Regions from separate parts of the Pseudonocardia hierapolitana genome, predicted to be linked through region 2. Evidence: riboswitches for the same ligand, from Rfam matches in the RefSeq annotation. Region 2 holds a riboswitch; the other holds the start of a gene.
What was found. A riboswitch is a leader RNA that binds a small molecule or an ion and turns the genes downstream of it on or off. The one in region 2 is predicted to bind S-adenosylmethionine.
Positions count from the first base shown of each region.

Region 1: linked by a shared signal. The riboswitch ahead of thrC (threonine synthase) and the one ahead of FHX44_RS28505 (aminotransferase class V-fold PLP-dependent enzyme) in region 2 are both predicted to bind S-adenosylmethionine.

Region 1 covers NZ_VIWU01000001.1:1,669,749-1,685,217, forward strand. Annotated here, with positions in the region: gene FHX44_RS07890 (xanthine dehydrogenase family protein molybdopterin-binding subunit) at 1-1,584, shown strand, start outside; gene FHX44_RS07895 (cyclase family protein) at 1,581-2,480, shown strand; gene FHX44_RS07900 (beta-keto acid cleavage family enzyme) at 2,503-3,420, shown strand; gene gndA (NADP-dependent phosphogluconate dehydrogenase) at 3,442-4,890, opposite strand; gene holA (DNA polymerase III subunit delta) at 5,335-6,294, opposite strand; SAM riboswitch class I at 6,406-6,522, shown strand; gene thrC (threonine synthase) at 6,531-7,802, shown strand; gene FHX44_RS07920 (helix-turn-helix transcriptional regulator) at 7,851-8,759, opposite strand; gene FHX44_RS07925 (DUF4331 family protein) at 8,946-9,974, shown strand; gene FHX44_RS07930 (AfsR/SARP family transcriptional regulator) at 10,071-13,193, opposite strand; gene FHX44_RS07935 (MFS transporter) at 13,319-14,866, shown strand; gene FHX44_RS07940 (CPBP family intramembrane glutamic endopeptidase) at 15,047-15,469, shown strand, end outside.
Region 2 covers NZ_VIWU01000001.1:5,970,807-5,986,275, reverse strand. Annotated here, with positions in the region: gene FHX44_RS28540 (LLM class flavin-dependent oxidoreductase) at 1-1,181, opposite strand, end outside; gene FHX44_RS28535 (LLM class flavin-dependent oxidoreductase) at 1,178-2,281, opposite strand; gene FHX44_RS28530 (dipeptide ABC transporter ATP-binding protein) at 2,278-3,891, opposite strand; gene FHX44_RS28525 (ABC transporter permease) at 3,888-4,769, opposite strand; gene FHX44_RS28520 (ABC transporter permease) at 4,766-5,707, opposite strand; gene FHX44_RS28515 (ABC transporter substrate-binding protein) at 5,704-7,299, opposite strand; gene FHX44_RS28510 (FAD-dependent oxidoreductase) at 7,728-8,339, shown strand; SAM riboswitch class IV at 8,529-8,642, shown strand; gene FHX44_RS28505 (aminotransferase class V-fold PLP-dependent enzyme) at 8,685-10,034, shown strand; gene FHX44_RS28500 (pentapeptide repeat-containing protein) at 10,146-10,991, shown strand; gene FHX44_RS44305 (putative leader peptide) at 11,106-11,183, shown strand; gene FHX44_RS28495 (TauD/TfdA dioxygenase family protein) at 11,246-12,121, shown strand; gene FHX44_RS28490 (glycine betaine ABC transporter substrate-binding protein) at 12,171-13,118, shown strand; gene FHX44_RS28485 (quaternary amine ABC transporter ATP-binding protein) at 13,103-14,308, shown strand; gene FHX44_RS28480 (ABC transporter permease) at 14,312-15,202, shown strand; gene FHX44_RS28475 (flavin-dependent oxidoreductase) at 15,284-15,469, shown strand, end outside.

The DNA.
Region 1 (15,469 bases), 4.3 Mb from region 2:
GAGGATCGGCTCGACAACATCGCGGCCAACGACAACGTCGGCTGCGACCGGATCTACGACGCCGAGCTCGCGCTGGCCGAGGACGGCGAGATGCTCGGCCTGAGCTTGAGGATCGTCGACGACTACGGCGCCTACTTCCAGTTCGCCCATGGCCAGCACGGCAACGCGATGGCCCAGCCCACCGGCCCCTACCGGATCGGCAGCCTGCGCTACGACGTGTCGTGCGTGCTCACGAACAAGGTGCAGCAGGGCTTCTTCCGCGGCGCCGGCGCCGACCCGGGCAACTTCGTCCTGGAGCGGCTCGTCGACAAGGCGGCGATCGAGCTCGGCATCGACCGCGTGGAGCTGCGGCGGCGCAACTTCATCCGGCCCGAGCAGTTCCCGTTCAAGACCCCGACGGGAAACGTCTACGACTCCGGCGACTACGCCGCGGTGCTCGACCGGGCGCTGGAGCTCGCGAAGATCGACGACTGGAGCGCCGAGCAGGAACGGCTGCGTGCGCAGGGGCGCTACCTCGGCATCGGCCTCGCGACCTGCCAGGAGCGGTCCGGCTACAACGCCTCGGAGTGGTGGTTCCTCTACGACGAGCCGCCGCTGCCCGCGACGAGCACGCCCGAGAGCGTCAAGCTCGACGTCGACGCGATGGGTGGGGTCCGGGTCGAGGTGGGCTGCCCGTTGTGGGGCAACAGCCCCGAGACCGTCGTCAGCCAGGTGGTGGCCGAGGAGTTCGGCGTCGACCCCGAGGACGTGTCGGTCACCTACGCCGACTCGACGGCGGGCGCGATGTCGGCCGGCCCGGGCGGCAGCCGGCTCACGATCATGCTCTGCGGCGCGACCCGGGGAGCGGCGCGAACGGTGCGGGACAAGATGATCCGCATCGCCGCGCACGCGTTGGAGATGGACCCCGGCGACGTCGAGTGCGTCGACGGCACCTTCCGCGCGAAGGGGGCGCCCGGCACGTCGATGTCGATGGCGGACGTCGGGATGCGGGCCCAGCTGTTCTTCCACGACAACCCGGAGGGCGAGTCCAGCGGCCTCGTCGCGGTGCACACCTACGACCATCCGTACTCGACGCCTCCGTCCGCGGACCGCACGGACATGGGCGCCTTCTACCCGATGGTCTCCCACGCCTGCCACATCCCGATCGTCGAGGTCGACCCGGAGACCGGCGTCGTGACGATGCGCGCCTACTACGTCGTGAACGACTGCGGGACCGTCATGAACCCGACGCTGGTCGAGGGGCAGGTCGTCGGCGGTGTCGTGCAGGGCATCGGCGCGGCGCTCATGGAGGAGTACCGCTACGACGACGACGGCGCGCTGGGCACGCCGACGTTCCGCGAGTACCTGCTGCCGAGCATGCACGAGGTGCCGGAGATCGTCGTCGAGCACCTGGAGACGCCGTCGCCGTTCACCGAGTACGGGGTCAAGGGCGCCGGCGAGGGCGGCCGGCTGGTGGCTCCCACCGCGATCGCGAGCGCCGTCGACGATGCGTTGCGCCCGCTGGGGGTCTGGGTCGACGAGCTGCCGATGACGCCCGAGCGCGTAGTCGCGATGGTGGCCGACGCCGCCCGGGACCGGTCGTGACCCGCACCAGCCCACCGGCCGCCGGGCCCGCCGCCGACGTACCCGACACGGCGCGGGCCCGGGCCGCGGGCCTCGTCCGCACCGGCCGGTCGTTCTCGCTCGCGGCGACGCGGTTCCCGGGGATGCCGCTGTTCCCGGGCCACCCGCAGTTCCAAGTGCTCAGCTACCGCACCCCGCAGGGGCTGCGGGCGGCCGGGGAGAACCTGTGGGACCCCGCGCCCAACGAGGTCGGCCTCGGCTGCATGACGGAGGTCGTGTCCGGCACCGTGCACTCCGGCGCGCACGTCGACGCGCTGGCGCACATCACCGTCGGTGAGGAGGGCCGCTGGTACGGCGGGGCGAACGCGACGGAGCACCTCGGCGACTTCGGCCCGACGGTCGGTGACGCCTCCAGCCTGCCCGCGATGTTCACCCGCGGCGTCCTGGTCGACCTGGCCGCGCACCGCGGGGTCGACTGCCTGCCCGCGGGCGCGGCCGTCGACGCCGCGGAGGTCGAGGAGATCTGTGCGGCGCAAGGTGTGACGATCGGGCAGTGGGACGTCGTCCTGTTCCGCACCGGCTACATGGGGCTGTGGCCCGACCGAACCCGGATGGCCGAGCACCTCACGCCGGGACCGGACCTGTCGGTGGCGCGGATGCTCACCGAGCGCGGCGTCGTCGCCGTCGGCAGCGACACCGAGACGTTCGAGGTCCAGCCCGCACCGGACCCCGGTTCGCCGGCGAACCCGCAGCCGGTGCACGTGCACCTGCTCGTGGACAGCGGCGTCTACATCATGGAGAGCCTCGACCTGGAGGAACTCGCGGCCGCCCGGGTGTACGAGTTCCTGTTCGTCGCGCTACCGCTGAAGATCGCAGGGGCGACCGGGTCGATGGTCGACCCGCTGGCCGTCGTCTGACGTCGTGTTCGAGGGGTGATCCGTGGATTCCGACAAGGTCATCGTCACGTGCGCGCTCACGGGAGGGATGACGGTTCCGGCGCAGAGCCCGGCCATCCCGATCACGGTGGCGCAGATCGTCGAGGAGGGCGTCGCCGCGGCCGAGGCGGGCGCGGCGATCCTGCACATCCATGTCCGGGAGGAGTCGACCGGGCGGCCCGTGCAGGACGTCGAGCTGTTCACCCGCGTCGTCGAGGGGCTCCGGGAACGCACCGACGCCGTCCTGCAGCCGACGACGGGCGGCGGTCGCGGCATGACGATCACCGAACGCGCGGCCGTCGTGCCGCACCTGAAGCCCGAGATGGCGACGTTCAACGCCGGCAGCTTCAACTTCGGGCTCTACCCGGTCGCCCGGCGCGACCTGGACCTGCAGGACTGGGAGCGCGAGTACCTGGAGGGCACCCGCGACTACGTCTTCCGCAACACCTTCGCCGACATGGAGTACCTGGCCGGGCTGATGAAGGAGGCGCGGACCCGGCCGGAGATCGAGATCTACGACGTCGGGCAGCTCTACAACGTGCGCAGGCTCGTCACCGACGGGGTGCTGGAGGCGCCGTTCAACCTGCAGTTCGTCCTCGGTGTGCTGGGCGCCAACGCCGTCGAGGCCGACCAGCTCGTGCACATGGTGCGCACCGCGGAGCGGCTCTTCGGCGTCGGCGGGTTCACGTGGTCGGCCGCAGGCGTCGGCTATCCCGGGCAGTACCAGGTCGCGGCGCTCGCGCTGGTCATGGGCGGGAACCTCCGCGTCGGGCTGGAGGACAACCTGCGGGTGCGCCGCGGCGAGCACGCGAAGTCCAACTCCGACCTCGTCACCAAGGTCGTCGAGCTGGCCGCACTGTTCGATCGCACGCCCGCGTCGCCCGCCGAAGCCCGGGAGTACCTGGGACTGCGCGGGGCGTGAAGCAGGCGCTGGGAGCGCTCCTCAGGCGTCCGTTCGAACCTCGGTGCCGTCCTGCGCCCAGCGGGTGTGGTACACGCCCTCGGTGTCGGTCCGCCGGTAGGTGTGGGCGCCGAAGAAGTCCCGCAGACCCTGGATCAGGTTGGCGGGACCGCGCTCGCGGCGGTAGCCGTCGTAGTAGGACAGCGAGCTCGCGAACGCCGGGATCGCCACGCCCTGCTGCGTCGCCGTGATCACCACCCGCCGCCACGCGTCCTGCGCCTCGGCGACGGCGTCGGTGAAGTACGGCACCATCAGCAGGTTCTCCACATCGCCGTGCTCGGCGTAGGCGTCGCGGATCCGGTTGAGGAACTGCGCGCGGATGATGCAGCCGCCCCGCCAGATCGTGGCCATCGCGCCGAGGTCCAGGTTCCAGTCGTTCGCGGCCGACGCCGCGCGCATCTGCGCGAAGCCCTGCGCGTACGCCACCACCTTGCTGGCGTAGAGGGCCTGCCGGATGTCCTCGACCAGGTCGGCGCGATCCTCGCCCGCCCCGGGCACCGGACCGCCGAGGGTGCCCGCGGCCGCCTTCCGCTCGCTCTTCAGCGACGAGAGGGTGCGGGCGAACACGGCCTCGGTGATGCCGGTGAGCGGCACTCCCAGGTCGAGCGCGTCGATCGCCGTCCAGCGGCCGGTGCCCTTCTGCTCCGCCTCGTCGAGGATCACGTCGACGAGCGGGCGGCCCGTGCGGGCGTCGGTCTTCTGCAGCACCTCGGCCGTGATCTCGATGAGGAACGACTCCAGGTCGCCCGAGTTCCACTCCTCGAAGATCTTGCCGATGGCCGGCGCGTCGAGCCCGGCGACGTGGGTGAGCAGGTCGTACGCCTCGGCGATGAGCTGGATGTCGGCGTACTCGATGCCGTTGTGCACCATCTTGACGTAGTGGCCCGCGCCGTCCGGCCCGACGTGCACGCAGCACGGCGTGCCGTCCACCTGCGCGGCGATGCTCGTGAAGACCTCCTCGACCTCGGCGTACGCGGCCGGGTCGCCGCCGGGCATGATGCTCGGCCCGAGCAGCGCGCCCTCCTCGCCGCCGGACACACCCACGCCCATGAAGCGCAGGCCGCGGGCGGCGCACTCCTCGGTGCGCCGCTTGGTGTCGGGGAAGTGCGAGTTGCCTGCGTCGATGATGATGTCGCCCTCGTCGAGCAGCGGCGCGAGCTCCTCGATCACGGCGTCGACGGGCGCGCCCGCCTTCACCATGACGATGATCCGCCGCGGCCGCTCCAGCGCGGCGACGAACTCCTCGACCGTCTCCGCCGCCGTGAACGCGCCCTCCGAGCCGTAGGCCTCCATGAACTCCCGGGTACGCGCCGCCGTCCGGTTGTGGACGGCGACCGGGGTGCCCCGACGGGCGATGTTGCGGGCGAGGTTCGCCCCCATCACGGCCAGCCCGGTCACGCCGATGCGGCTCTTGGCGTCTGCCACGGTCATCGCTTCCCCTCACCAGTCGGTGCGCCAGTCAGCACGCTACCGCCCGCGGAACGGGCGGGATCACCCTCGGGTTCCGCTCGATGCGAGCGCCACCGAGGAGGACGCGCATCAAACGTGAGATGGGATACATCGCATCGACAGCTCCGGCGGCTCTCGCCGACAGTAGGAGTTCGCCGGCGGGCGCCACGCTCCCCTCGCCCGTCCGACACGAGGAGATTCCCCCGATGCTCGTTGACCTGCTCGCGTTGATCCCCGCCGTCCTCGCCGGTATCGGCGGCGCCCTACTGGGCGACAAGGTCGGAGGCTGGTTCAAGAAGTCCCGCACCAGCGGAAACAGCTGAGTTCTCGACCCTCCCGGGCAGGTCGGACGTAGATGCGACATGCCCGCACCCGCGATCGACCGCATCCACGGCCGACCTGACCCTCGCGTAGCGCCGGCGCGGCTCAGCGGCGCGAGCGGGCCGCCAGGATGCGCAGGACGGCTCGTTCCAGTGCGTAGTCCGGGTCGGCCGCGGCGCCCTTCACGTCGGCGTTGACCTCCGCCGCCGCCGCGAACGCCTCGGCCAGTGCCTCCGGGCCCCATCCGCGGACCGCCTGCTGCGCCTTGCGGATCTTCCAGGGCGGCATGCCCAGCGTGCCGGCCAGCCGGTTGGGGTCGCCCCGGCCCGCCGACCCGACCTTCGCGAGCGTGCGCAGCGCGTCGGCCAGTGCGTCGGCGACCAGCACCGACGGCGTGCCGAGGAGCTGTGCCCAGCGCAGCGCCTCGATCGCGCCGGCCCGATCGCCTGCCACGACCTTGTCGGCCACCGCGAACCCGGACGCCTCGGCCCGGCCGCGGTGGTAGCGGCGCACCGCGCGCTCGTCGACCGAGCCGCCGGTGTCGGCCACCAGCTGGCTGGTGGCCGAGGCGAGCTCCCGCAGGTCGGACCCCACCGCCTCGAGCAGCGCGCCGATCGCGTCCCCCGTGATCTTGCCGCCGACGCGGCGGGCCTCGGCACGCACGAAGTCGGACCGCTCGTCCATCCTCGTGATCTTGTTGCAGGTGGTGACGGGGGCGCCCGCCTTCCGCAGCGCGTCGACGAGCGCCTTGTTGCGCGCCCCGCCCGAGTGGACGACCACGAGGACGATGCCCTCGGCCGGGTCGGCCGACTGCTCCACGATCGCCCCTGCCAGCTCCTTGCCGACCTCCTGCACCGCGAGCAGGACGAGCACCCGCCCCTCGGCGAAGAGCGACGGGCCCAGGCTCTCGGCCAGGTCGGCGGGGGTGAGCTCGGACGCGCGCATCCGGCGCACCTCGGCCGACGGGTCGCCCGCCCGGACCTCGGCCACCACCTGCTCGATCGCCCGCTCGACGAGCAGCTCCTCCTCGCCGATGACGAGGCGGAGGGGGGCTGGCGCGGCCATGCGTCCATGCTCCCGCACGGCCCCGACATCACGTGACCCGGCTCCCAGATCACGGGACGCGCTTGGGAGCCGGGGTGATCGTGTCGTAACGTGTTGGGCACAACCGCATATGGCTCATCCAGAGGGGCAGAGGGAACGGCCCGACGAAGCCCCGGCAACCGGCGATGCGCGCTCTTGCGCTCGAACACGGTGCCAATTCCGACCCGCACGGTGCGGGAAAGATGAGGAGACTTCTCATGTCCCTGACTGCTGACAGCGCCACGACCACCGCTTTCGACCTCGGACCCGCCCGTGCGCTGTCCTGTCGGGAATGCGGTCACCAGATCCCGCTCGCGGCCGAGTTCGCCTGTCCGGAGTGCTTCGGCCCGCTCGAGGTGGCCTACGACTTCGGCACCGTCACCCGCGAGTCGATCGAGGCGGGCCCCAAGTCCATCTGGCGCTACCGCCACCTGCTCCCCGTGCCCACGAACGTGCAGTCCCACCCCAACACCGAGCCCGGCCTCACCCGGCTGATCAAGGCCGACCGGCTCGCCGCCGCGCTGGGCGTGCGCACGCTGTGGGTCAAGGACGACACGGGCAACCCCACCCACTCCTTCAAGGACCGCGTGGTGGCCGTGGCGCTGGCCGCGGCCCGCGAGCTCGGCTTCACGGTGCTCTGCTGCCCGTCCACCGGCAACCTGGCCAACGCGGTGGCCGCCGCGGCCGCGCGGGCGGGCTGGGACTCGGTGGTGCTGATCCCCAGCTCCCTCGAGCAGGCCAAGGTGCTCACCACCGCCGTCTACGACGGCACCCTCCTCGCCGTCGACGGCAACTACGACGACGTCAACCGGCTCGCCACGGAGCTCGCCGCCGAGCACGAGGACTGGGCGTTCGTCAACGTCAACGTCCGGCCCTACTACGCGGAGGGCTCCAAGACCCTCGGCTACGAGGTGGCCGAGCAGCTCGGCTGGCGGCTGCCCGAGCAGATCGTGGTGCCCGTGGCGTCCGGCTCGCAGCTGACCAAGGTGGACAAGGGCTTCACCGAGCTCGGCACCCTCGGCCTGGTGGAGCCCACCCCGTACCGGGTGTTCGGCGCCCAGGCCACGGGCTGCTCACCGGTGGCCAAGGCGTTCGAGGACGGCCACGACGTGGTGCAGCCGGTGCGCCCCGACACGATCGCCCGCTCCCTCGCCATCGGCAACCCCGCCGACGGCCCGTACGTCCTCGACGCCGTCCGCCGCACCGGCGGGGCCGTCGCGCACGTCAGCGACGAGGAGGTCGTGGAGGGCATCCGGCTCCTCGCCCGCACGGAGGGCGTGTTCGCGGAGACGGCCGGCGGCGTCACCGTGGCCACCGCGAAGAAGCTCATCGAGTCGGGGCAGCTCGACCCCGACGCCGAGACCGTGCTGCTGATCACCGGCGACGGGCTCAAGACCCTCGACGCCGTGTCCGGGCACATCGGCCCGTCGGCCACCGTGCCCTCCACCAGCAAGGCGGTGCGCGAGGCGCTGGCGGCGCGCGGGCTCTGACGGCCGGGCTCATCGCCGCGCCGGCAGCGGCGAGCTACCCCGGGGCTCTCAGGAGCGGAAGGAGCGCGGCGTCCCACCGAACTCTCGGCGGAATGCGTCGGTGAAGGTGTTCACCGACGAGAAGCCACTGGCGAACGCGACGTCGGAGATCCGCAGCCGCCCGTCGCCGAGGAGCCTGCGAGCGAGGGTCAGGCGTTCCCGACGGATCACCTCGCTCGGCGTGGTGTCTGCCGCCTTGAGGGCGACCTGCACCTGGCGAAGCGACCAGCCGAGGGCAGCGGCGGCAGAAGCTCCGGTCAGTTTCGGATCCGCTGCATGCTCGGCGACGTGTGCGCGAAAGGCCTGCTCGACGAGGTAGAGGGACCCACTCGTGGCAGGCGTCGCGAGCTGGCGGAGCATCTCGGCGGCTCCTGCCGCCGCCCGCTCGAACTCGCCGGGGCCGAAGCGATCGCTTTCCGCGGCGATACCTGTGAGCAGGTTGTGGGCCACCGCGCCCAGGCCCGTCCGGAGGTCCAGAACCGGCCGGGGCGGGGTGTCGGGACTCGCGTCGGGCAGGGTGAAGACCAGCGCGCGGACTCCGTCGCCGTGACGGATCTCGAAAGGATGAGCCGTCGCCAGCAGGCCCGCGGCGCCAGGATTCAGCCGGACGTCCTGGTCGCCGGCCCGAACGAGCATGTTTCCCGCCAGCGGGACGAGGACACGGACCCGGTAGTCGTCGTCCCGCGCCACGTCCTTCGCCGAACGGACGTAGTGGATCTGCTCCGACCAGAACTCCACCATCTGGTGGCGGGGCCCGCGCTGGAGCACGGTCCGCGCGCGGAAGTCCGAGGCGTCGGCGAACCCCGACGAGAAGCTGCAGTGGTTGGTCCGCACGTACTGGCTCCAGAACTCCGCGCGCTCGTGCGCGTCCAAGCGCAGTGTGGAGGTGCGTTCCACCAGGTGCGCGCCGACGTCCATGCCCACCCTCCCGCCGACACAGGGTAATGCGCGTTCTCGGGACTTCTCTGCGCGTCCTCGGCGGATCGCGCGGCCGGCGCTGCTTAGCCTCGACAACCGCGGCGCGCACGACAGACGTGCTCCGTGGCTCCGACCAGCACGTCTGTTGGCCACACTGACCCTACGGACGGAACGGCAGGTTCTCCCGTGTCCCACCATCTCGACTCGCCGCTCGCGCGGCAGGACATCCGGCTCGACATCACCGATCTCTACGTCTTCGGCGGCGAGAGCGGCACCGTATTCGTGATCAACGTCTGTCATTCCCTGGGCAAGGCGGCCGTCCCCGGCTACCACCCCGAGGGAAGGTACGAATTCAAGATCGACTTGGACGGGGATGTCGTCGAGGACCTGACCTACCGCTTCACGTTCGACGCCCGGGATCCGGAAGGTCGCCAGGGTTATGAGGTCCGACGCCTCACCGGCGTCGAGGCAACGGACCCGTCGGCCGTCGGGACCGTCGTCGCGCAGGGCCGCACCGAGCAGACCCTCACCGCGGAGGGCGGTGCCCGCATCTGGGCAGGTCGAGCAGGGGATCCCTTCTGGATCGAGCCGACCGTGCTGCACGCGGTCGGACACGCGGTGCAGGACGGCACGACGGTCGACCTCACCGGCTGGACGCCCGCCGAGGCGAGCAATCTGTTCGCCGGACAGACCGTGCACTCCATCGTGCTCGAGGTCCCGGACGCCGCCCTGGTGTCGTCGGCCGCCGACGGGCGGATCGGCGTGTGGGCGGTCGCCTCCCTGGCCACGGACGCAGGCGGGTGGCGCTCGATCAACCGCGTCGGGCTGCCGATGATCCACCCGCTGTTCACCCAGTACGACGAGGATCTCGGGGACCGCCTCAACGCCGGCGCGCCGAGCGAGGACCTCGCGACATACGGGGACCTGCTGACCAAAGAGATCGCCGGCATCGTCGGCGCCTACGGAACCGCCGAGGACCCAACGGCATACGCGGAGGGGCTCGTCGCTCGCATGCTCCCGAACGTCCTGCCCTACACCGTCGGCACCGCCGCCACCTTCGGCTTCAGCGGCTGGATCGGCCGCTCGCTGACCGACAACGCGCCGGACGTCATGTTCTCCCTCGCGGCGAACACCCCGATCTCCCTCGGCATCGGCAAGGAGTCGGTCACGAGTAAGCCGACGGGTGTCTTCCCTTACGTCCCGCCCGCGGCCTGAGCGAACGGCACGGCCGATCGTTGCGGCCGTGCCCACCCTCTCCTCGGAGCAGCCGGCACGCCTGTGCGATGCCCGGGCGCCGCCGCTGCCCGGCAGTCATTCCGTCGCGCGGGCGACGAGGAGGCCCGCTTCTGGCTCGCCGTGCACCCGGCCGTGGTCGAACGCCGAAGCGAACGCGTCGTCCCCCACCGCCGCACGGCACGTCGCGGTGATCCGGTCGACGTCGCCCCGTTCACCGGCCGGCAACGGCGCACCGACCTCTGCCCGCAGCGCGGCGGCCGCCCCGAGCAGCCGCGCCGCCCGCTCGTGGTCGCCGCAGAGCGCTTCCACGCCGGCGAGCCCTTCCAGCGCCAGCGCCACCGCACGCGGGTCGGCCGCCTTGCGCGCCGCCGCCAGCCCTTCCAGGTGCAGGGCGCAGGCGGCATCGGCGTCACCGCGTTGTTCGGCGATGAAGCCCAGCTCGGCGAGGATGAGGGCGATCGCCATGTCCGACTCCAGCCGCCGGTCGTAGGCCAGCCACTTGCGCAACCACGCCTCGGCCTCGTCGAATCGTCCCTGCCGCCGCGCGCTCAGCGCCAAGCCCAGCTCGGCGAACTCCTCGCCGATCGTGTAGCCCTGCGCCACGGCCTGCACGCGGGCGCTTTCGTGCAGCTCGTCGGCCTGCTCGAAGTCGCCGGTCAGCAACGCGATCCGGCCGAACGCTGACAGCTTGTCCGACACCTCGCTGCTCAGGCCCAGCTCTTCGGCGATCCGCAGGCCGTCGCGGTGCAGCTCGGCCGCGCGGTCGTAGTCGCCGACGACCTCGGCGTGCGTGCCGAGGCCGAACGTCGCGTGCAACTGCCCCCACCGGTCGCCCACCTCGGTGAACAGGGCCATGCCGCGCTCGCCGTGCCGGGCCATCGCGGGCAGGTCGCTGCGCGCCAACGCATACCGCGCGAGAGTGCCGTGGGCGGCGGCCGTGCCCCACCGGTCGCCCTGGTCCTCGAACACCGCCAATGCCCCGGCGACGAGGTCGTGGCCGATGCTCAGCTCGCCGATGCCCAGGCCGGTGAACCCGAGGAACCACTCGGCCCGCGCCCGCCGGGCCGCGGCCTCCGCGTCGGTCGGCCGGGTCTCGAGCAGCGGCACCATTGCGGACCCGACGCCCATGCGCAGGTTGAACGCGGTGTGCCACACCCGGACCGTGCCCGCCACGCCGTCGGGACCGCCGGCGGCCAGCGCCGCGGTCAGCGCCCGCCGCCCCTCGCCGAGCCGACCGCGCAGCACCCAGTACCAGGCCAACGACTCGACCAGCGGCAACGCCTCGCCGTCGCGGGCCGCGTGGTCGATCGCGGCACGCAGGTTGGCGGCCTCGGCGTCGAGCAGGCGCAGCCACTGCCGCTGCCGGGGTCCGCGCAGGTGCGGGTCGGCGGTGGCGGCGAGCCGCGCGTAGTGGTCCCGGTGCCGCCGCTCGACCTCGGCGACCTCGCCCGCCTCGTGCAGCTTCGCCGAGGCGTACTCGGCGACCGACTCCAAGAGCCGATATCGGGGCGGATCGGCGGTGGTGGCGGTGACCAGCGAGCGGTCGACCAGGCGTGCCAGCAGGTCCGGCACGTCGAGGCCGGCGCCGCCGGACACGGCCTCCGCCGCGCTCAACGTCCACCCGTCCACGTGCACGGACAGGCGGCGCAGCACGGTCCGCTCGGCCTCGGTCAGCAGCTCCCAGCTCCAGTCGAGCATCGCCCGCAGGGTCCGCTGCCGGGCGGGCGTGTCGCTGTGCCCCGCGGTCAGCGCGCGGAACCGGTCGTCCAGCCGCGCCAGTACCTCGTGGACGCCCCATGCGCGGACCCTGGTGGCGGCGAGTTCCAGGGCCAGTGGGATGCCGTCCAGCCTGCGGCAGATCGCCGCGACGGCGTCGGCGTTGTCCGCGTCGAGGGCGAAGCCGGGCGCGCTCGCCGCCGCTCGGGCCGCGAACAGCTCGACGGCGCTGGGCTCGGCCAACGTCGGCACGGTCCACAGCAGCTCACCGGCCACGGCCAATGGGCGTTGGCTGGTGGCCAGCACCCGCAGCCCGGGCGCGGCGCGCAGCAGCCCCGCGGCCAGCTCCGCCGCGGCCGGTGCGACGTGCTCGCAGTTGTCGAGCAGGAGCAACATCCGCTTGGCTCGCAACGCCTCGGCGAGCGTGCCGGCCAGGTCCGTCACCACGCAGTCGCGGATGCCCACGCTCGCCGCCACCAGCGCGGCCACCTCGTCCGGCGACGCGCCCGCCGGCAGCGCGGCCAGCTCGACCAGCCACGTGCCGTCCGGGAACCCGGTGACCAGCTCCCGGGCCACGGCCAGTGCCAGGCGGGTCTTGCCGACGCCACCCGGGCCGGTGAGGGTGACCAGCCTGTCCGCCGCGAGCAGCAACCGCACCTCGCCGAGGTCCGCCTCCCGGCCGACCAGGTCGCCGAGCAGGTGCGGCAGGTTCGTGGGCGGCTCCACCGAGCCACCGAGCGACGGATCCTGCTCCAGGATCGCGCGGTGCAGCGCGGCCAGGCGCGGGCCCGGTTCGACGCCGAGCTCCGCGCTCAGCCTGGCCCGCACGTCGCGGTAGCCCGCCAGCGCCTCGCCCTGCCGCCCGGCTCGGTAGAGCGCACGCAGGTGGGCGGCCCGGAGGCGCTCGCGCAGCGGGTGGCGGGCCACCAGGTCGCCGAGCTCGTCGGCCAGCACGCCCGGATCTCCGAACTCGAGGCGTGCCTCGGCCCGCTGCTCCCACGCGGTGAGGCGCAGCTCGACCAGCCGGGCCGTGACCTCCCGCGCGAATGCCTCGTCGACGAAGTCGGCCAGCACAGCACCCCGCCACAACGCCAGAGCGTCGTCCAGCACCGGGACCCGCGCCCGCGGGTCACCGATCGTGGCAGCTTCGGCGAGTAGCGCTTCGAACCGCCCGGCGTCCACCGCGTCCGGTGCGACGTCGAGCAGGTAGCCGGGCGGGCGGGAGACGACGAGCTGCCGCGCGCCGGGCTCTGCGTCGTCCAGCGCGGCGCGGAGCTGGGACACCCTGGTCTGCAGTGCGGCCGCGGGGTTCGCGGGCAGCCGGTCGCCCCACAGGCGGTCGATCAGCTGGTCGGCTGGCACCACGCGGCCCGCGTCGACCGCCAGCTGGGCGAGCAGCGACCTGACCTTCAGCTCGGGAACGCGGACCGGGCGGCCATCGGCCGTCCACACCGCGAGCGGGCCGAGCACCCCGAAACGCACGATCGGACCGTACCCGAATGCGACCCGAAGTCGGTCCGAACGATTCCTGGAGCCGCACCGGCCACCGTGGGTTCCGAACGGGCGGACCAACCGCCCGAACGGTTCGAGCGAGGGAAAGAATCACGATGTCTGTCGAAGTCGGTGACCGGGCCGGGACCAGGGAATGGCTCGGCCTCACGGTGCTGCTGCTGCCGACCGCGCTGCTGTTCGTCGCCCAGACCGTTCTGTTCCTGGCCACTCCGCACATCGCCGCCGACCTGCGGCCGAGCAGTGACCAGCTGCTGTGGGTCAACGACGTGTACGGGTTCGCGATGGCCGGGCTCCTGGTGGCCATGGGCACCATCGGGGACCGGGTCGGCCGCCGGCGGGTGCTGCTGCTCGGCGCGGTCGTGTTCGGCGTGGGCTCGGTGGTGGCCGCGTTCGCGCCGAGCATCGGGGTGCTGATCGCGGCGCGCGCGTTGATGGGTGTCGGCGCGGCGGCCGTGATGCCGTCGACGTTGTCGCTGGTCCCCAACATGTTCAAGGACCCGCGGCAGCGGGCGACGGCGGTCGGGATGTGGGCAGCATCGGTGTCGGTCGGCGTCGCGATCGGCCCGCTGCTCGGCGGGCTGCTTCTGGAGTCGTTCTGGTGGGGCGCTGCGCTGCTGATCGGCGTGCCGGTGATGGCGCTGGTCGTGATCCTGGCGCCGCTGCTGGTGGCGGAGTACAAGGCGCCGGACGCTGCCGGGCAGCGGATGCCGGACGTGCTGAGCGTGCTGCTGTCCATGGCCGCGCTGCTGCCGTTCGTCTATGGGATCAAGGACTACGCCAAGTCGGGGCTGACCGTGACGGCGGTGGTGACGACGCTGGTCGGGATCGCGTTCGGGGTCGTGTTCGTCCGCCGGCAGCTCGGCCTGGACACCCCTCTGCTCGACGTGCGGCTGTTCCGGAACCGCTCGTTCAGCGGCGCGTTGGGCGTGTGGCTGCTGTCCGCCATCGCACTCGGCGGCATCTACCTGCTGTTCACCCAGTACCTCCAGCAGGTGGCCGGGCTGTCGCCGCTGGCGGCCGGACTGTGGATCCTGCCCGCGGCGCTGATGCTGGTGGTGGTGTCGACGGTGTCGCCGATCGTGGCGCGCAAGGTGCGGCCAGCGTACGTGGTGGCGGTCGGTGCGCTGTTCTCGATGGCCGGGTACGTCCTTCTGACGCAGGTCGACAGCGTGGCCGGGCTCCCGCTGCTGATCACCGGGTTCTACCTGCTCTACCCGGGCATCGCGCCGACGATGGCGTTGACCACCGAGCTGGTGATGTCGGCCACGCCGCCGGAGAAGCAGGGCGCCGCGTCGGCGGTCAGCTCCACGTCCATCGACCTGGGCGTCTCGCTCGGCATCGCCGTGATGGGCAGCATCGGCACGGCCGTCTACCACGCCACGGTGCCGTCCGGCCTGCCCGCCCAGGCCGCGGACTCGCTGTCGGGCGCGCTGAACGAGGCTTCGACGATGTCCGGCGACGCGGCGCAGTCGTTGGTGGCAACGGCGCGGGAGGCGTTCACCAGCGGGCTCAACGTCGCCGGGGTGGTGGCGGCGGTGCTGGTCGCAGGCGCGGCCCTGCTCGCGGTCACCCTGCTGCGACACGTGCCGCCGGCCTCCGTACCGGCGAACGAGCCCGATGGCGCGGCCACCGTGAGCGCCTGATCATCCACCTCGTGCCGGGGACGGGAGCCTTCCCGTCCCCGGCACGACGCTTCCGGCTGGTTGTCCCCCGTGCGAGCTACCCAGAAGTACCCCCTCCATGGTGACGATCATGCGCCCGCGGAGCCATACCGTCCTGACCACGCCGCGCGCCCCGGTCGCGGCCCTCGGACAAGGACCCCCATGCGACTGGTCATCCAGCTCGCCGTCGTCGCGGCAATCGCCCTCGCCGGCAGCACCCTCGTCAGCGCCGTGGCGTCAAACCCGCCACTCACCCTGATCGTCGGCCTCGTCACCGCCGCAGCGGCGCTGCTGGGCTACAGGTGGGTCGTGCGTCGCACCGAGCACCGCGCAACCGACGAGCTGTCCCGCACCGGCGCCGTTTCCGCACTCGCCCGCGGCACCCTGATCGGCGTCGGCTTGTTCGCCTCGGTCATCCTCAACATCGCCTTCCTCGACGGCTACCGGGTCCTCGGCTGGGGATCCCCGGCCGGCGCCATCGCGCTGGTCGGGTTCATGGCCGCTGCCGCTGTCACCGAGGAGCTGATCTTCCGCGGCATCCTGTTCCGCATCATCGAGCAGTGGACGGGCACCTGGACCGCGCTC
Region 2 (15,469 bases):
CAACCCACCCGCCGACCGGCGTGTTCCGCCCACGCGCGGGCCAGCAGCTCGGTGCTGCGCACCCGGTCACCGTGCTCCGTGGTGATCGTGGTGATCAGCAGCTCGTCGGCGCCGGTGACGCGGGCGAGCGTGGCCAGCCCCTCGACGACGGTCGCCGGCGAGCCGACGAACTGGGTGTCGACCCGGTCCGCGACGATCGCCCGCTCGGCGGGGGTCCACTCCCGGGCCCTGGCCTGCCCCGGGGCGACGTAGGGCCGGGCGCCGACACCGGTGCGGATGTCGAGCACCCACTGCGCGTACGGCGCGGCCAGCTCCTCCGCGCGCTCCTGCGTGTCCGCGACCACCACGTCGGCCGAGACCACGACGTGGGGCGCCGCGAGGCGGGCCGACGGCCGGAACGCGCGCCGGTAGGCGTCGACGGTGTCCAGCACCGTGCCCGGGGACGTGTGGTAGCTCGCCGCGAACGGCAGGCCCCGGGCGCCCGCGACCTGCGCGCTCTCGCCCGGGCTGGAACCGAGGATCCAGACGTCGAGGTCGGCGCCCTCCGCGGCAGGCACCGTGACCGGCTGCCCGTCGGGGCGGCGGGCGGCGCCGCCGAGGTAGTCGAGGATCGCGCCGACCTGCGTGTCGTAGTCGGGCGCCGGGTCCTCCTCGCGGATCCCGAGCAGCCGGGCGAGGTGCACGTAGGTCGACAGGTCGCCGCGGAACCGGGCGGGCGGCGGGATCAGGAGCCCGTCCACCACCCGCGACGGCGGGGCGGGCGGCGGTTCGGCGTCCGGCTTCGGAGCCGTGCCGGCCAGCCGCAGGATCTTGTGGATGTCGAAGCGGCCCAGTCCCAGGTCCACCCGGCCCGGGTGCAGCGCCGCCACCGTGCCGAACTGCTCGGCGGCCTGCAGCGGCGAGGTCACCGGCAGCTGCACCGCGCCGGAGCCGACCCGGATCCGCGACGTGGCCGAGGCGATCAGCGCCGCCAGCACCGGCGTGGACGACGACGCCACCCCGGACGCGAGGTGGTGCTCGGCCACCCAGTACCTCCGGTAGCCCGCCCGCTCCGCGACCCGGGCGAGGTCGACGGAGTTGCGCAGCGCATCGGCCGCGGTGCCTCCGGCCGGGACCGGGGAGAGGTCGAGGATCGACAGGGGGATGCGCGGTACCGATGATTCGCTCGCAAACTCGCTCATGACGCCACGCCCACCGGTGAGTCGGCGGGCCGCGCGTCGTCCACGTCGCGTGGCACCGCACCGGCGAGAGGACGGCTCGGCACGGCGGCCCGCAACGCGGGCGCCACCTCGGACTGGAACGTCTCCAGCAGCTCGCGCTGCCGCCGCGGGGACAGGCCGTCGCCGTCGAGGTGCAGGTGCAACACCTCGTGCCCGAACACCGCGTGGTAGCGCAGCACCTTCTCGATGATCTGCTGCGGGCTGCCGACCAGCGCGGACGAGCGCTCGACGAAGTCCTCGACGTCTGCGAACACGATCGGCAGCCCGAACCGCTCCGCGGCGGCGAGCCGTGCCGCGAAGACCGGCCGGAACTCCTCGATCGCCTGCTGGGAGGTCTTCGCGATGTGGAAGGCGGCCGTACCGGCGCCGACGAGCGCGTCGGCCGGGTCGTGGCCGTGCGCCGCCCAGCGCTCGCGGTAGTACGCGATCAGCTCGGCGTAGGGCTCGATCGGGTTGGTGACGTTGGCCGAGAACAGCGGGTCGCCGTAGCGGGCCGCGACCTCCACCGACTCCTTGCTGGTGGCGCTGCCGTGCCAGACGCGGATCGGGTGCTGGCGCGGGGGCGGCCACGTCTCGGCGTCGACGAGCGGCGGGCGGAACCGGCCGGTCCACGTCGTGCGCTCCTCGCGCCACAGCCTGCGGAACAGCTCGTAGCCCTCGGCGTTGCGGTCCCACTGGTCGTCGGCGGTCACGTCGAACAGCTGGGCCTGCGCCGCGCCGTTGCCCTTGCCGATGATCAGCTCGAGGCGGCCGTCGGCGAGCTGGTCGAGGGTGGCGTAGTCCTCGTAGGCGCGCACCGGGTCGAGCAGCGACAGCGTGGTGACGCCCGTGAACAGCGTGATCCGCGATGTGAGCGCCGCGATGTGCGACAGCACCACCGGCGGCGCCGACGACAGGAACGGCCGCTCGTGCCGCTCCCCCACCGCGTATCCGTCGAAGCCCAGCTCCTCGGCGAGCACCGCGTTGTCGACCACCCGGTGCAGCCGCGCGTTCGGCGTCGGCGTGCGACCGGTCACCGGGTCCGGCCCGTTCGTGATGAGCGTGAGGACGAGGATCTTCATGCCGTCTCCTCCATGACGCGTTGCCCCGCGATCGCGGCGAGCAGCTCGCGCGTGTACTCGTGCTGCGGGTCGGCGAAGAGCTGCTCGGTGGGTGCGAGCTCGAGCAGCTCCCCGTCGCGCAGCACGCCGACGCGGTGCGCGATCCGGCGCACCACGGCGAGATCGTGGGAGATGAACAGGTACGTGAGCCCGGCGTCGGCCTGCAGCTGGGCGAGCAGGTCGAGCACCTGCGCCGACACGCTGACGTCGAGCGCGGACACCGGCTCGTCGCACACCACGAGGTCGGGCGAGAGGGCCAGCGCACGGGCGATCGCCACCCGCTGGCGCTGCCCGCCCGACAGCTCGGCGGGCCGCCGGTCGAGCACGGACCCCGGCAACGCGACCCGGTCCAGCAGCTCGGCGGCCCGCGCCCGGCGCGACCGCGCGTCCCCCACCCGGAACGCCCGCAGCGGCTCGGCGATCACCTCGGCGATCGAGAAGCGGGGGTCCAGCGAGGCGTACGGGTTCTGGTAGATCAGCTGCGCGCGCCTGCGCAGATCCCGCCAGGCCCGCCCGCGGACGCGGGTGATGTCGGTGCCGTCGAACTCCACCGTGCCCGACGTGGGGTCGGCGAGACGCAGGACCAGCCGGGCCGTGGTCGACTTGCCGGAGCCCGACTCGCCGACCAGCGCAAGCGTCTCGCCCCGCGCGATCGAGAAGCTCACCCCGTCGACGGCCCGGATCCGGCCCCGGCCCAGAGGGAACTCCTTCACGAGGTCCCGCACCTCCACCACCGGCGAGTCCGACGTCTCGACACGGCGAGTCGGGCGTGCGTGCACGTTCCGCGGCAGCCCGGGCGCGCTCTCCAGGAGCCGCCGGGTGTACGGATCGCGCGGCGCGGCGAGCACCTCCCGCACCGGCCCCTGCTCCACGACCCGCCCGCCCTGCATCACGACGAGCCGGTCGGCGCGGTCGGCGGCGACCCCGAGGTCGTGGGTGATCAGCAGGACGGCCGTGCCGGACGCGCGGACGAGCTCGTCGAGGCGGTCGAGGATGTGCCGCTGCACGGTGGCGTCGAGTGCGCTCGTGGGCTCGTCGGCGACGAGCAGCTGCGGGCGCGCGGCGATCGCGATCGCGATGAGCACGCGCTGGCGCATCCCGCCCGACAGCTCGTGCGGGTACTGGCGGGCCCTGGCCCCGGCGTCGGGCAGGCCGGCCTCGGCCAGCAGCTCGACGGCCCGAGCGGGGGCGCTGCGGCGGTCGGCCAGACCGTGGACCGTCAGCACCTCGGCGACCTGCGCCCCGACCCGCTGCACCGGATTGAGCGCGACGCCAGGGTCCTGCGGCACGAGCCCGATCCGCCGCCCGCGCACGGTGCGCCACGCCCGGTCGGACAGGCTCGTGAGCTCCTGCTCGGCGAGGGTGATCCGCCCGGTGTCGACCCGGCCCGTACCGGGGAGCAGCCCCGCGACGGCGTGCGCCAGCGTCGACTTCCCCGACCCGGACTCCCCGACGACGGCGACCACCTCGCCCGGCGCGACGGCCAACGAGACGCCCCGCACGGCGGGAACGAGGCCGCCTGCGGTGGCGTAGGAGACGCGCAGGTCCTCGACGTGCAGCAGGTCGGTCATCGGGCCCGCTCCCCGTCGAGGGCGCGGGAGATCCGGTTCACCGCGAGCACGGTGGCCGCGATCGCGGCGCCCGGCACGGCGCACAGCCACCAGGCCACGGCCATGTAGTTGCGTCCCTCGGCCACCAGCGAGCCCCACTCGGGAGCCGGGGGCGGCGCGCCGTAGCCGAGGAACGACAGCGACGAGACCGCGAGGATCGCGAGCCCGAACTCCAGCACCGCGAGCACGAGCACGGGCCCGGCCGCGTTCGGCAGCACGTGCCGCAGCAGCGTGACGTGCCAGCGGGTGCCGACGGCACGCGCCGCCTCGACGTAGACGGACTGCCGCACGCGCAGCGTCTCCGCGCGCATCACCCGGGCGAAGCTCGCGACGCTCGCGATGCCCACCGCGACCGCCACCTTCACCGTGCCGTAGCCGAGCGCGGTGATCAGCGCGAGCGACAGCAGTACCGCGGGCACCGCGAGCAGCACGTCGACGAGGCGCATGAGCACCTCGTCGAGCCAGCCGCGGACGAACCCGGCGAGCACGCCCACCAGCCCGCCGACGACCAGCGCGACCGTCACCGCGATCAGCGTGGCCTGCAGCGACAGCGCCGCGCCGTGCACGACGCGGGTGTAGACGTCGCGGCCGAGGTAGTCGGTGCCGAACACGCCCGCCGTGCCCGGTGGCTGCAGCCGCAGCGCGGGCACGCCCGCGGCCGGGTCGCCGGGCGCGAGCACCTGCGGCGCGAACGCCGCGAGCACCACCAGTGCCACGAAGACCACGGAGACCACGAGCCCGGGCCTGCGCAGGAAGAACCGGACCCGGCCCTCCCGGCGCGGCGGCGCCTCGTCGGCCTCGGGAACCGCGACCGGCTCCCGTACGAGCAGCTCCGTCATGAGGTCGCCCCGATCCGTGGGTCCAGCAGCGGGTAGATCACGTCGACCGTGAGGTTGACCAGCACGAACACCGCGGCGGCGAACACCACGATCCCCTGCACGAGCGGGATGTCCTGCACCCCGACGGCGGCGACCGTGAGCCGGCCGAGGCCCGGCCGGGTGAACACCGTCTCGACCACCACCGACCCGGCGAGGAGGTTGCCCACGACGTAGCCGAGGACGGTGAGCGCGGGGAGCGCCGCGTTGCGCAGGGCGTGCCGCAGGTGGATGCCGGCGCGGCCGACGCCCTTGGCGCGCGCGGTGGTGACGTACGGCTCGCCGAGTGCCTGCGACAGGCTCTTCGCGAGCACCTGCGCCACCAGTGCCCCGGTCGGCAGCCCGAGCGTCACCGCGGGCAGCACGAGCGCCGCCGGGCCGTTCGCGCCCACCGACGGCAGGAGGCCCAGCCCGAACGCGAAGACCTGCACGAGCATGAGCCCCACCCAGAACACGGGCAGCGACACCGCGAGCGAGGGCAGCGCCATCAGGAGCTGCCGCAGCCACAGCGCGCGCGTGTAGGTGGCGACGAGCGCCACCGTGCCGCCGAAGAGCACCGCGACCGCGAGCCCGGCGACCGAGATCTGCAGCGTCGGGGGCAGCACCCCGAGGATCGCCGAGCGCACGTCCTGCCCGTTCTGGATCGACGTCCCGAAGTCCCCCGTGAGCGCCGCGAGCAGGCGCCGGCCGTACTGCACGAGCACCGGCTGGTCCAGCCCGTAGCGGGCCCGGAGCGCGTCCAGCTGCTCGGGCGGGAGCGGCTCGCCGTCCAGGCCGCCGCTCGCCATCGTGGCCACCGGGTCGCCCGGCAGCAGGTAGAGCACGACGAACGACACCGTGAACGCCGCCCAGAGCACCCCGACCGCAGCCAGCAGCCGCCGGAGCAGGTAGCGACCGGTCACGGCTGGACCTTCCAGGTGTCGTGCAGCTGGATGCGCGAGCTCGCGTCGAACAGGATTCCCTGGACGTCGGGCGCAACGCCCAGCACCGTCGTCAGCTCCACGACCGGGATCGTGTGGTGTTCCTGCACCAGCAGTTGCTGCGCCTGCGCGACGATGGCCGCCCGGGCCGCCGGATCGGGCTGTGCCGCCTGCTCGGCGAGCAGGGTGTCGATCGGGCCGGGCGGCAGCCGGTAGTAGTTGTTGCCTGCCGTCGAGTACTGGCTGCGCAGGATGTCGGGGTCGGCGCGGGTGAGGTTGCCCCAGCTGGCGACGAAGTCGCCTGCCTGCTGGGTCGGTGTGCTCTCCGAGATCGGCTTCTCGCGCAGCTGCAGGTCGATTCCCACCTTGCGCACCTGCTGCTGGATCAGCTCGACGGCGGCCCGGTTGGCGGGCGAGTTGGAGTACCAGGTCAGCTCCACCGTGAGCGGCGTGCCGTTCCGCGCCCGGATGCCGTCCGGGCCGGGCAGCCAGCCCGCGGCGTCCAGGACGGACCCCGCCTTCGCCAGGTCGAACGGGAGCAGCGCGGCCTGGTCGGCGTAGCCGGGCGTCGTGGAGGCGAGGGCGCTGGTGGCCGGCTTCGTCTGCGAGCTGTAGACCGTGGCGACCACCTCTGCGCGGTCGATCGCGAGCGAGACGGCCTCGCGCACCGCTGGATCCGCACCGAGCGGGGTGGCCTGGTTGAACGAGATCCCGAACGGGATGCCCGGGTTGGCCCTGCCCAGCAGCTGCGCCCCGGCCGCGGTCAGCGGCGCCTCGTCCTGCTGCGCGAGGTTGCCGATGGCGTCCACCTCGCCGGAGGCCAAGCTGCCGACACGCACCCCGGACTCGGGCACGATCCGGAACTCGACCCGGTCCAGCCGGGCCTCACCCGGCGACTGCCACAGCGACGAACCCCACGCATACCCCGGCCGTCTGGCGAGCACGATCGACTCGTCGCGGGTGTAGGACTCGATCACGAACGGGCCGGAGCCGACCACCGCCGCGCAGCGCTCGTCGTCGCTCTTCGCCACCGTCGCGGGCGAGAGGATGCCCAGGCTGTGCGTCGACGTGCCCTGCAGGAACTGCACGTTCGGCCGGTCGAACGCCACCGTGAGCCGCGTCGGGCTCTCCACCGCGGTGCCCGTGTAGCCGGCCAGGTAGCCCTTCGGCAGCGTGCCGCGGGCCCCGAGGTCCTGCACGGCGTCGAAGTTCGCCTTCACGGCGGCGGCGTCGAGGGGCGTGCCGTCGCTGAACGTCACGCCATCGCGCAGGGTGAACGTGTAGGCGCTGGCGTCGGCGTTGCTCTCCCAGGACGTGGCGAGCCACGGCCGCAGCTCGCCGGTGGCCGGGTCCTGGTCGGTGAGCGAGTCGACCACCTGGCGCAGCGAGAAGATCGTGTCGTTGCTGCCGACCTGCTGGGGATCGACGCACCCCTGGTCGCTGCTCACCGCGAAGCGCAGCGTGCCGCCCGGCTGCGGGACGCCCGGGTCGGCGGTGCTCGTCGCGGGCGCCGAGCCGCACGCGCTCAGCGACACGGCAGCGGCGACGAGCCACGGTGTGAGGGATCGGGGCATGACGGTGGTCCTTTGTCCGAGAGCGCGCAGGAGTCAGCACCGCCGCACGGTCGGCGGCGGGGCGTGTGAGGGCTGGAGTCGGGTCGTCAGCCCCGACAGAGGGCCGCGCAGGTGCGGCACAGATCGACGTGACGACGCCACGCATGCCACGTGGTGCGCTGCTCGACCCGTTCCCGACCCGGCACGGCGACCTCCATCGCTCCCGGCGGTAGCACCCGCTCCCGCTCGCACGGGGGGTTGCTGCGGCGTCGTCGATCCGGGTCTCTCGGCCGCTCTGGATGGCGTCTGGATTGCGCTTCGAACTTACGTAGCGATCGCATCATTTTTCAAGCGGTGTGTTACGCGCCATTGTCCGCGCGAAATGACCGGACAAGACGTTCGGCAAATGTCCGTTCGTTGACACGGCACCGGGCCGGCTGCCTACCGTGATGACCCGCGTACCGGGAGAGCTGGAGGCCGACGTGCCCTGTCCACCGAGCCTGCTGGAGCCGAGCCCCACCACCGACACCCCGACACTCACGATCGACGTCGCCGTCGTCGGCGCGGGCCCGGCGGGCGCCGCCACCGCGTGGCACCTCGCGCGCCGCGGCCTGCGCGTCGTGCTCCTGGAACGGCGCACGGCGGGCGCGGTCTGGCGCTCGGCCGGGCCGGCGGCGTGGACCGAAGCGGGCCTGCCCACGGCGCTCGCCGCGGAGGCCATGCGACTCTGGCGGCAGGTCGAGCAGGAGACCGGTGCCGCGTTGTTGCACGTCAGCGGCGAGGTACGGCAGGTTCGCGCCGACCAGGCGACGGCGGCGCTCACGGCCGCGGCCACCGCCTGGGGCGCGCATCTGCGCCACTGCGACGAGGTCGTCGCGATCGACGGCTCTGTGGGCGGCCGACTGGTCCGTACCCGCACCGCCACCCTGGCGGCCGCCCGGGTGGTGCTGGCCGGAGCGGGACCGGCCGCCCTCGTCACCGACGCGGCCGCACCGGTCGTCACCGTCGCGGCCCGCGGCTGCTTCGCCGTCCCCGCGCTGACGGCCGCCGTCGCGCACTGACCTCCTTTCGTCATTGCTCGAAACCGGTCGCCGATTTCGGTCGGCAGTGGCTCGATCCCCCCGGGAAAGGGGACATCAGCTGAACAGGTACAGCTCATGTCCCGATCCGGCCGATCATGCTCCGCGCCGCGCAGTGCAGCGGAAGATCCGCTTGACCGATCGCGCCGTCCGCCCGTAACCTGCCCCCCAGGTCAAGAGCGCCAGCGTCAAGCCCCGGCTCGCTGGCCGGCAACCCTCCTCCGCGGTGGGGTGCTCCGGGTGACGACCAGGCCGCCGTGCAACCACGGCCGGCAAGCGCGGACCCGACATCCGTCCGGGTCCACCGAGTGGGTCCGGAGGACCTCCATGACTGCTGTGCTGTCCGCTCGCCCCGGCATCTGCGCGCCGGCGACCGTCACGGGCACGGATCTGCGCGTCCCGCTCGTCACGGGCGAGCACGTGCGGTACGCCAACCTCGACCTCGCCGCCAGCGCTCCCGCGCTCACCGCCGTGGCCGACCACGTCGCCGCGCTCCTGCCGTACTACGCGAGCGTCCACCGCGGTGCCGGCTACGCCTCGCAGGTCTGCACCGCCGTGCTGGAGAAGGCGCGGGAGACGGTCGGCCGGTTCGTGGGCGCCCGCGCCGACGACGTCGTGGTGTTCACCCGCAACACCACCGACGCGCTGAACCTCCTGGCGGGATGCGTGCCCGGCCCGGCGCTGCGGCTCGACGTCGAGCACCACGCCAACCTGCTGGCCTGGGGGCCCGGCCGCGTGCTGCGCGCCGCCCCCACCGTCGCGCAGACGCTCGCCGACCTGCGCTACGCCCTCGCCGCCGACCGGCCTGCGCTGCTCGCCGTCACCGGGGCGTCCAACGTCACCGGCGAGCTGCTGCCGCTCGAGGAGATCACCGCGATCGCCCACGCCGCAGGCGCCCGCGTGGTCGTCGACGCCGCCCAGCTCGCGCCGCACCGCCCCGTCGACATCGCCACCACCGGCATCGACTACCTCGCCCTCTCGGGCCACAAGCTCTACGCCCCCTACGGCGCGGGGGCGCTCGTCGGGCGCCGGGACTGGCTCGACGTCGCCACGCCGTACCTGTCCGGCGGCGGCGCGGTGCACGCGGTCACCGCGCCCGACGAGGGCGGCGCCACCGAGGTGTCGTGGGCGCCCGCGCCGCACCGGCACGAGGCCGGCACCCCGAACGTCCTCGGTGCTGCCGCGCTCGCCGAGGCCTGCCGGGTGCTGTCCGGCGCGCTCGACCCCGCCCACGAGGCCGCTCTCCTCGACCGGCTCGAGACCGGCCTGGACGCGCTGCCGGGCATCCGGACGCTGCGGATCTGGCCGGACAGCCCGGACCGGGTCGCGGTGTGCACGTTCGTCGTCGACGGCCACCCGGCCGGGCGCGTCGCCGCCTACCTGTCGGCGGAGCACGGCATCGGCGTGCGGGACGGGAAGTTCTGCGCCCACCCGCTGCTCTCCCGCCTCGCCGGAACCCCGGACGGCTGCGCCGTGCGGGCCAGCCTGGGCCTCGGCACCACGGTGGACGACGTGGACCGGCTCGTCGACGCCGTCGAGTGGCTGGTCACGGACGGTCCCGGCTGGGACTACGCGGTGGTGGACGGCCGCTGGAGCCCGGTGCCCGACCCGCGCGAGACCGACCCGCTGGGCATCGGCACTCCGACGGGCCCCGCGCTCCCCGGCTGCGGCCACTGAGGTCCCAGGAAGTTCAGGAAAGCCACATTCAGGGCTTTGCAGTACAGGAATGTGGCTTTCCTGAACCCACGGGCGCGCAGCCACCCCTCCACGGAGAGGACAATGGGGGCGATGTCCGTCCCCGACCGCCTCACCGCCGACTGCTCCCGCTGCGCAGGCCTGTGCTGCGTCGCCCTCCCGTTCGCGGCGTCGGCCGACTTCGCCGTCGACAAGGCCGCCGGTACGCCGTGCCGGCACCTGCAGCGCGACTTCAGCTGCGGCATCCACGCCGGGCTGCGCGAGGCCGGCTACCCCGGCTGCACGGTCTACGACTGCTTCGGCGCCGGGCAGCAGGTCGTCCAGGTGACGTTCGGCGGGCGGAACTGGCGCGACCAGCCGGAGGTCGCCGGGTCGATGTTCGCGGTGTTCCCGGTGGTCCGGGTGCTGCACGAGCTGCTGCGGTACCTCACCGAGGCGCAGGCGCTCCCCGCGGCCGCCCCGCTCTCCGACGCGCTCGACGAGGCGCTCGCCGCGACCGACCGGCTCGCCGCCGGCACACCCGAGGAGCTCGCCGCGCTCGACGTGGAGGCACACCGGCGGTCGGTCGCCGATCTGCTGGGGAGGGTGAGCGACCTCGCCCGGGCCGGCAGCCCGGGGCCCGACCGTCGCGGGGCGCAGCTGCTGGGTGCCCGGCTGCGCGGCGCCGACCTGCGCCGGGCGAGCTTCCGCGGCGCCCTGCTCGTCGGCGCCGACCTGCACGGGGCCGACCTGCGCGGAGCCGATCTCCTCGGCGCGGACCTGCGCGGCGCCGACCTCGCAGGCGCCGACCTGCGCGACACGCTCTTCCTCACCGCCGCGCAGGTCACGGCCGCGCGCGGCGACACCGGCACCCGGCTTCCCCCGGCGCTCCCCCGCCCCGGTCACTGGGAGGCCGCCGGGCGGCGTCCGTCCCGGCGCCGCGGCCGCGCCCGGAGATGACGGTCCGGGCCTCGCCCGTGGAATGTCCGGACCTCTGACGCCCGGCATCCGCTGCGGTCCCAGATCCCGGGCGGGCGGTTGCGCGGCGCCGGACGTCCGGATGAGTATCGCGGCGTGCCCGGCGGTCTGGTTCTCGTGGAACGCATCCACGTCGACCTGTGCCGCCTGCAGGCCGGCGCGCTCTGTCGCTGACCGCGCTCCCCTCTCCCCTCGCGCCCATCGCGGCGACCTCCCCTGCTCGAAGGAGCATCCGCATGACCAGCACGCTCGCCCAACCCAACCTCGCGCTCGAACGCCTCGGGCCCGGATTCGGTGCCGAGGTGCGCGGCATCGACCTCGCCACCGCCTCCGACGGCGAGGTCGCGGCCGTCCGCCGGGCGCTCACCGAGCACAAGGTCCTGTTCTTCTCCGGGCAGAACCTCGACCCCGACTCGCAGATCGCGCTGGGCAACCGGCTGGGCAGCCTCACCGCGTCGCACCCGGTCGTGCCGGGCCTCGACGATGCGCACACCGAGATCTACGCGCTCGACAGCGCGGACAACGGGTTCGCCGACGTCTGGCACACCGACGTCACGTTCGTGCGCCGGCCGCCGCTCGGCTCGATCCTGCGGGCGGTGACCCTGCCGCCGACCGGCGGCGACACCAACTGGGCCGACCTGGAGCTGGCGTACCGGTCGCTGTCGGAGCCGGTGCGCGCACTCGCGGACCGGCTCACGGCCGTGCACGACGGCACGCGCGAGTTCGGCTACTACCTCGCCCAGCGCCGCGGCGGGGAGGGCAGCGTCTGGGAGGGCGAGCGCTACCGGAGCCTCGAACCCGTCGAGCACCCGGTGGTGCGGGTGCACCCGGAGACCGGACGCCGGTCGCTCTTCGTGAACCCCGGCTTCACGAGCCACATCGTCGGCGTGTCCGACGCCGAGAGCCGCCACCTGCTCGACCTGTTCTACGCCCACATCACCAAGCCGGAGCACATCGTGCGACACCGTTGGCAGGTCGGCGACGTCGCGATGTGGGACAACCGGGCCACCGCGCACTACGCCAACCGCGACTACGGCGACGCCAGGCGGGTCATGCACCGCGTCACGCTCCGGGGCGACGAGCCGGTCGGCGTGGCCGGGCGACCGGCGTGAGCCGCCGTTTCGTCGTGCGGAGCACCCGCGAGCGCGGAAGGATCGGCGGATGACCCGCTCGTACCGCAGTCGCGGCCTCGCGCTCCTGGCGGCCGCCACCGCGCTGCTCACGGCCTGCAGTGGCACGCCCGCCGACACCGGCTCGAGCGAGGGCGTCACGATCGCCGCCGCCGAGTTCCCCTGGAGCGCCGCCAAGCTCACCAACGCGATCCTCGCGGAGGTGGTGGCGCAGCACCCCGACCTGGGCGTCTCGACGATCGAGCCCACCGGCCTCGGTCCCGCCCCCGCCTGGGCCGGGGCGCAGCGCGGCGACATCGACCTGCTCACCGAGGTGGCGCTGCCCAACCAGCAACAGCTCGCCGACCAGGCGGCGAACCGCGTCTCGCTGGTCCACCAGACCTACGGCGGCGCCGCCCAGGGCTGGTTCGTGCCCACGTACGCCACCCAGCCCGGCCAGCCGCTCGCGGGCCTCACCAGCGTCACGCAGCTCGGCCAGTACGCCGACGCGCTCGGTGGGCGCCTCGTCGACGCCGACCCGAGCTTCATCACCACGACGCAGAACGCGAAGCGCATCGCCGGCTACGGGCTCCCGCTGCAACAGGTGACCTCGAGCGAGGCGGCGCAGCTCGCCGAGCTGCGCCGCGCGTACGAGCGCCAGGAGCCGATCCTGGTGTACCTCTACCACCCGCACTGGGTGTTCGCCGAGTTCGACATGACCCAGCTGCAGGAGCCCACGCCGTTCCAGCCGGGGTGCTTCGACGAGGGCGGCAGCGGCGCCTGCGCGATGCCGGACTACTCGGCCTGGACCGCGGCCAGCACCGACCTGCAGCAGGAGGCCCCGCGCTTCTACGCGCTGCTGCAGCGGTTCGAGCTGCCGCTGCCCGACGTCGAGACCATGCTGCGCAGCATCGACGTCGACGGCGAGCCGGCCGAGGACGTCGCGAAGCGCTGGGTGGACGCCAACCCGCAGGTGGTGCAGCAGTGGCTGGCAAGCTGATCCAGACCAGGGACCTGACGAAGGTCTTCGGCCCGAAGGCGGCGGTCGAGCGGGCGCTCGCGATGGCGGGCGACGGCGCGGGCCGCGCGCAGATCCAGGAGCGCACCGGCGCCACCCTCGCCGTGCACGACGTCTCGTTCACGGTGGAGCCCGGCGAGCTGTTCGTCGTCATGGGCCTGTCCGGATCCGGCAAGTCCACGCTGGTGCGCCTGCTCAACCGGCTCATCGAGCCCAGCAGCGGCACCGTCGAGGTGGACGGCCGGGAGCTGGGCGGGCTCGACGACGCCGAGCTGCGCCTGTTGCGCAACCGCCACATGAGCATGGTGTTCCAGCACTTCGCGCTGCTGCCGCACCGCACCGTCGCGCAGAACGCGGCCTACGCGCTGCAGGTGCGGGGGGTCGGCGAGGCCGAGCGCCGGGAGCGCGCGCGGTGGGCTCTCGATCACGTGGGGCTCGGGGACCGCGGCGACGCCCTGCCCGACCAGCTGTCGGGCGGTATGAAGCAGCGGGTGGGCCTCGCGCGGGCGCTCGCCAGCGGCACCGACGTGCTGCTCATGGACGAGGCGTTCTCCGCGCTCGACCCGCTGATCCGCCGCGACATGCAGGCCCTGCTGATCCGGCTGCAGAAGGAGCTGCGCAAGACGATCGTCTTCATCACCCACGACCTCAACGAGGCGATGCGCCTCGGCGACCGCATCCTGCTGCTCAAGGACGGCCGCCAGGTGCAGCTGGGCACCGGTCCGGAGATCCTCGCGCGCCCGGCCGACGACTACGTCGCCGACTTCGTCTCCGACGTCGACCGCACCCGCGTGCTCACCGCGGAGGACGTGCTGCGCGAGCCACGGCTCGTCGTGCGGGTGGACGAGCGGCCGGAGGAGGCGCTGCGCCGCCTGGGCGCGGCCGAGTTCACCGACGCCTACGTCGTGGACGCCGACGGCCGGGTGCTCGGCGTCGTGCACGACGAGTGGCTCGCCCACGCCGCCCGCAACGGCCGCGAGTCGGTGGGCAGCGACGGGCTCGGCGACGACTACGCCACCACCGAGCCGGACCGCCCGCTGATCGACCTGATGGACCGGCTGGGCCGCCACGCCGTGCCGATGGCCGTGGTCGACGACCGCCGCCGGCTGCTCGGCGTCGTGCCGCGCGCGGCCGTGCTCTCCTCCCTCTCCGCCGTCCCGACCAGGAGCTGAGAAGTGCCGCGCATCGAACTCGGCGCCATCGTCGAATCGTTCATCACCTGGCTCCTGCGTGCCTTCCCCGGTCTGTTCGACGCCGTCAGCGCGGTGCTGACCGTGCTCGTCGACGCGCTCACCGCCCTGCTCACCGGCCCGTCGTACCTGCTGTGGATCGCCGTGTTCGGCATCGTCGCGCTGCTCGTCCGCGGCGTCGGCCTCGCGGTGTTCACCGTGCTCGCGTTCCTGCTCATCGCGTCGCTGAACCTGTGGCCGGAAACCATGGAGAGCCTCGCCGTGGTGCTGGTGGCGGCCGTGCTCGCCACCGCCATCGGCGTGCCGCTCGGCATCTGGGCGGCGCGGCGGCGCAGCGCGAGCGCCGTCCTGCGTCCGGTGCTGGACTTCATGCAGACCACGCCGGTGTTCGTCTACCTGATCCCCGCCGTGTTCTTCTTCGGCATCGGCGTGGTGCCCGGCGTCGTCGCCACCACGATCTTCTCCATCCCGCCCGCCGTGCGGCTCACCGAGCTCGGCATCCGCGGCGTGGACCCCGAGGTGGTGGAGGCCGCGCACGCCTTCGGCGCCCACCCCCGCCAGATCCTGCGGGAGATCCAGCTCCCCATGGCCCTGCCCTCGATCATGGCCGGGATCAACCAGGTGATCATGTTGGCCCTGTCGATGGTGGTCGTCGCCGGGTTGGCCGGCGCGGGCGGGCTCGGCAGCGTCGTCGTCAGCGCGGTCACCCAGCTCGACATCGCCGCGGGCTTCGAGGGCGGGTTGGCCGTCGTCATCCTGGCGATCTTCCTCGACCGCGTCACCGCAGCGCTCGCCGATCGCCCGAACCGGGGGCTGTGGCGGCGCCTGGTCCCGGCGCGCAAGGTGGCGGGCGCGCGGAGCCCGTCGGCCGTGTAGCGACCGGGATGTCCCGATCGACGCGCACGTTGTCCGGATTCCGGGTTACGGCGAACGGGCAGCGACGCTAGCGTGCCGATCGTGAAGGTGCTGATCGTCGGGGCCGGCATCGGCGGGCTGGCCGCTGCCCTGTTCCTGCACGACGCCGGGATCGAGTGCGAGATCTACGAGCGCAGCCCCGCGATCCGGGAGCTGGGGGTCGGGATCAACGCCCTCCCGCTCGCCGTCGGGCCGCTCGCCGGGCTGGGCCTCCTCGACCGGCTCGAC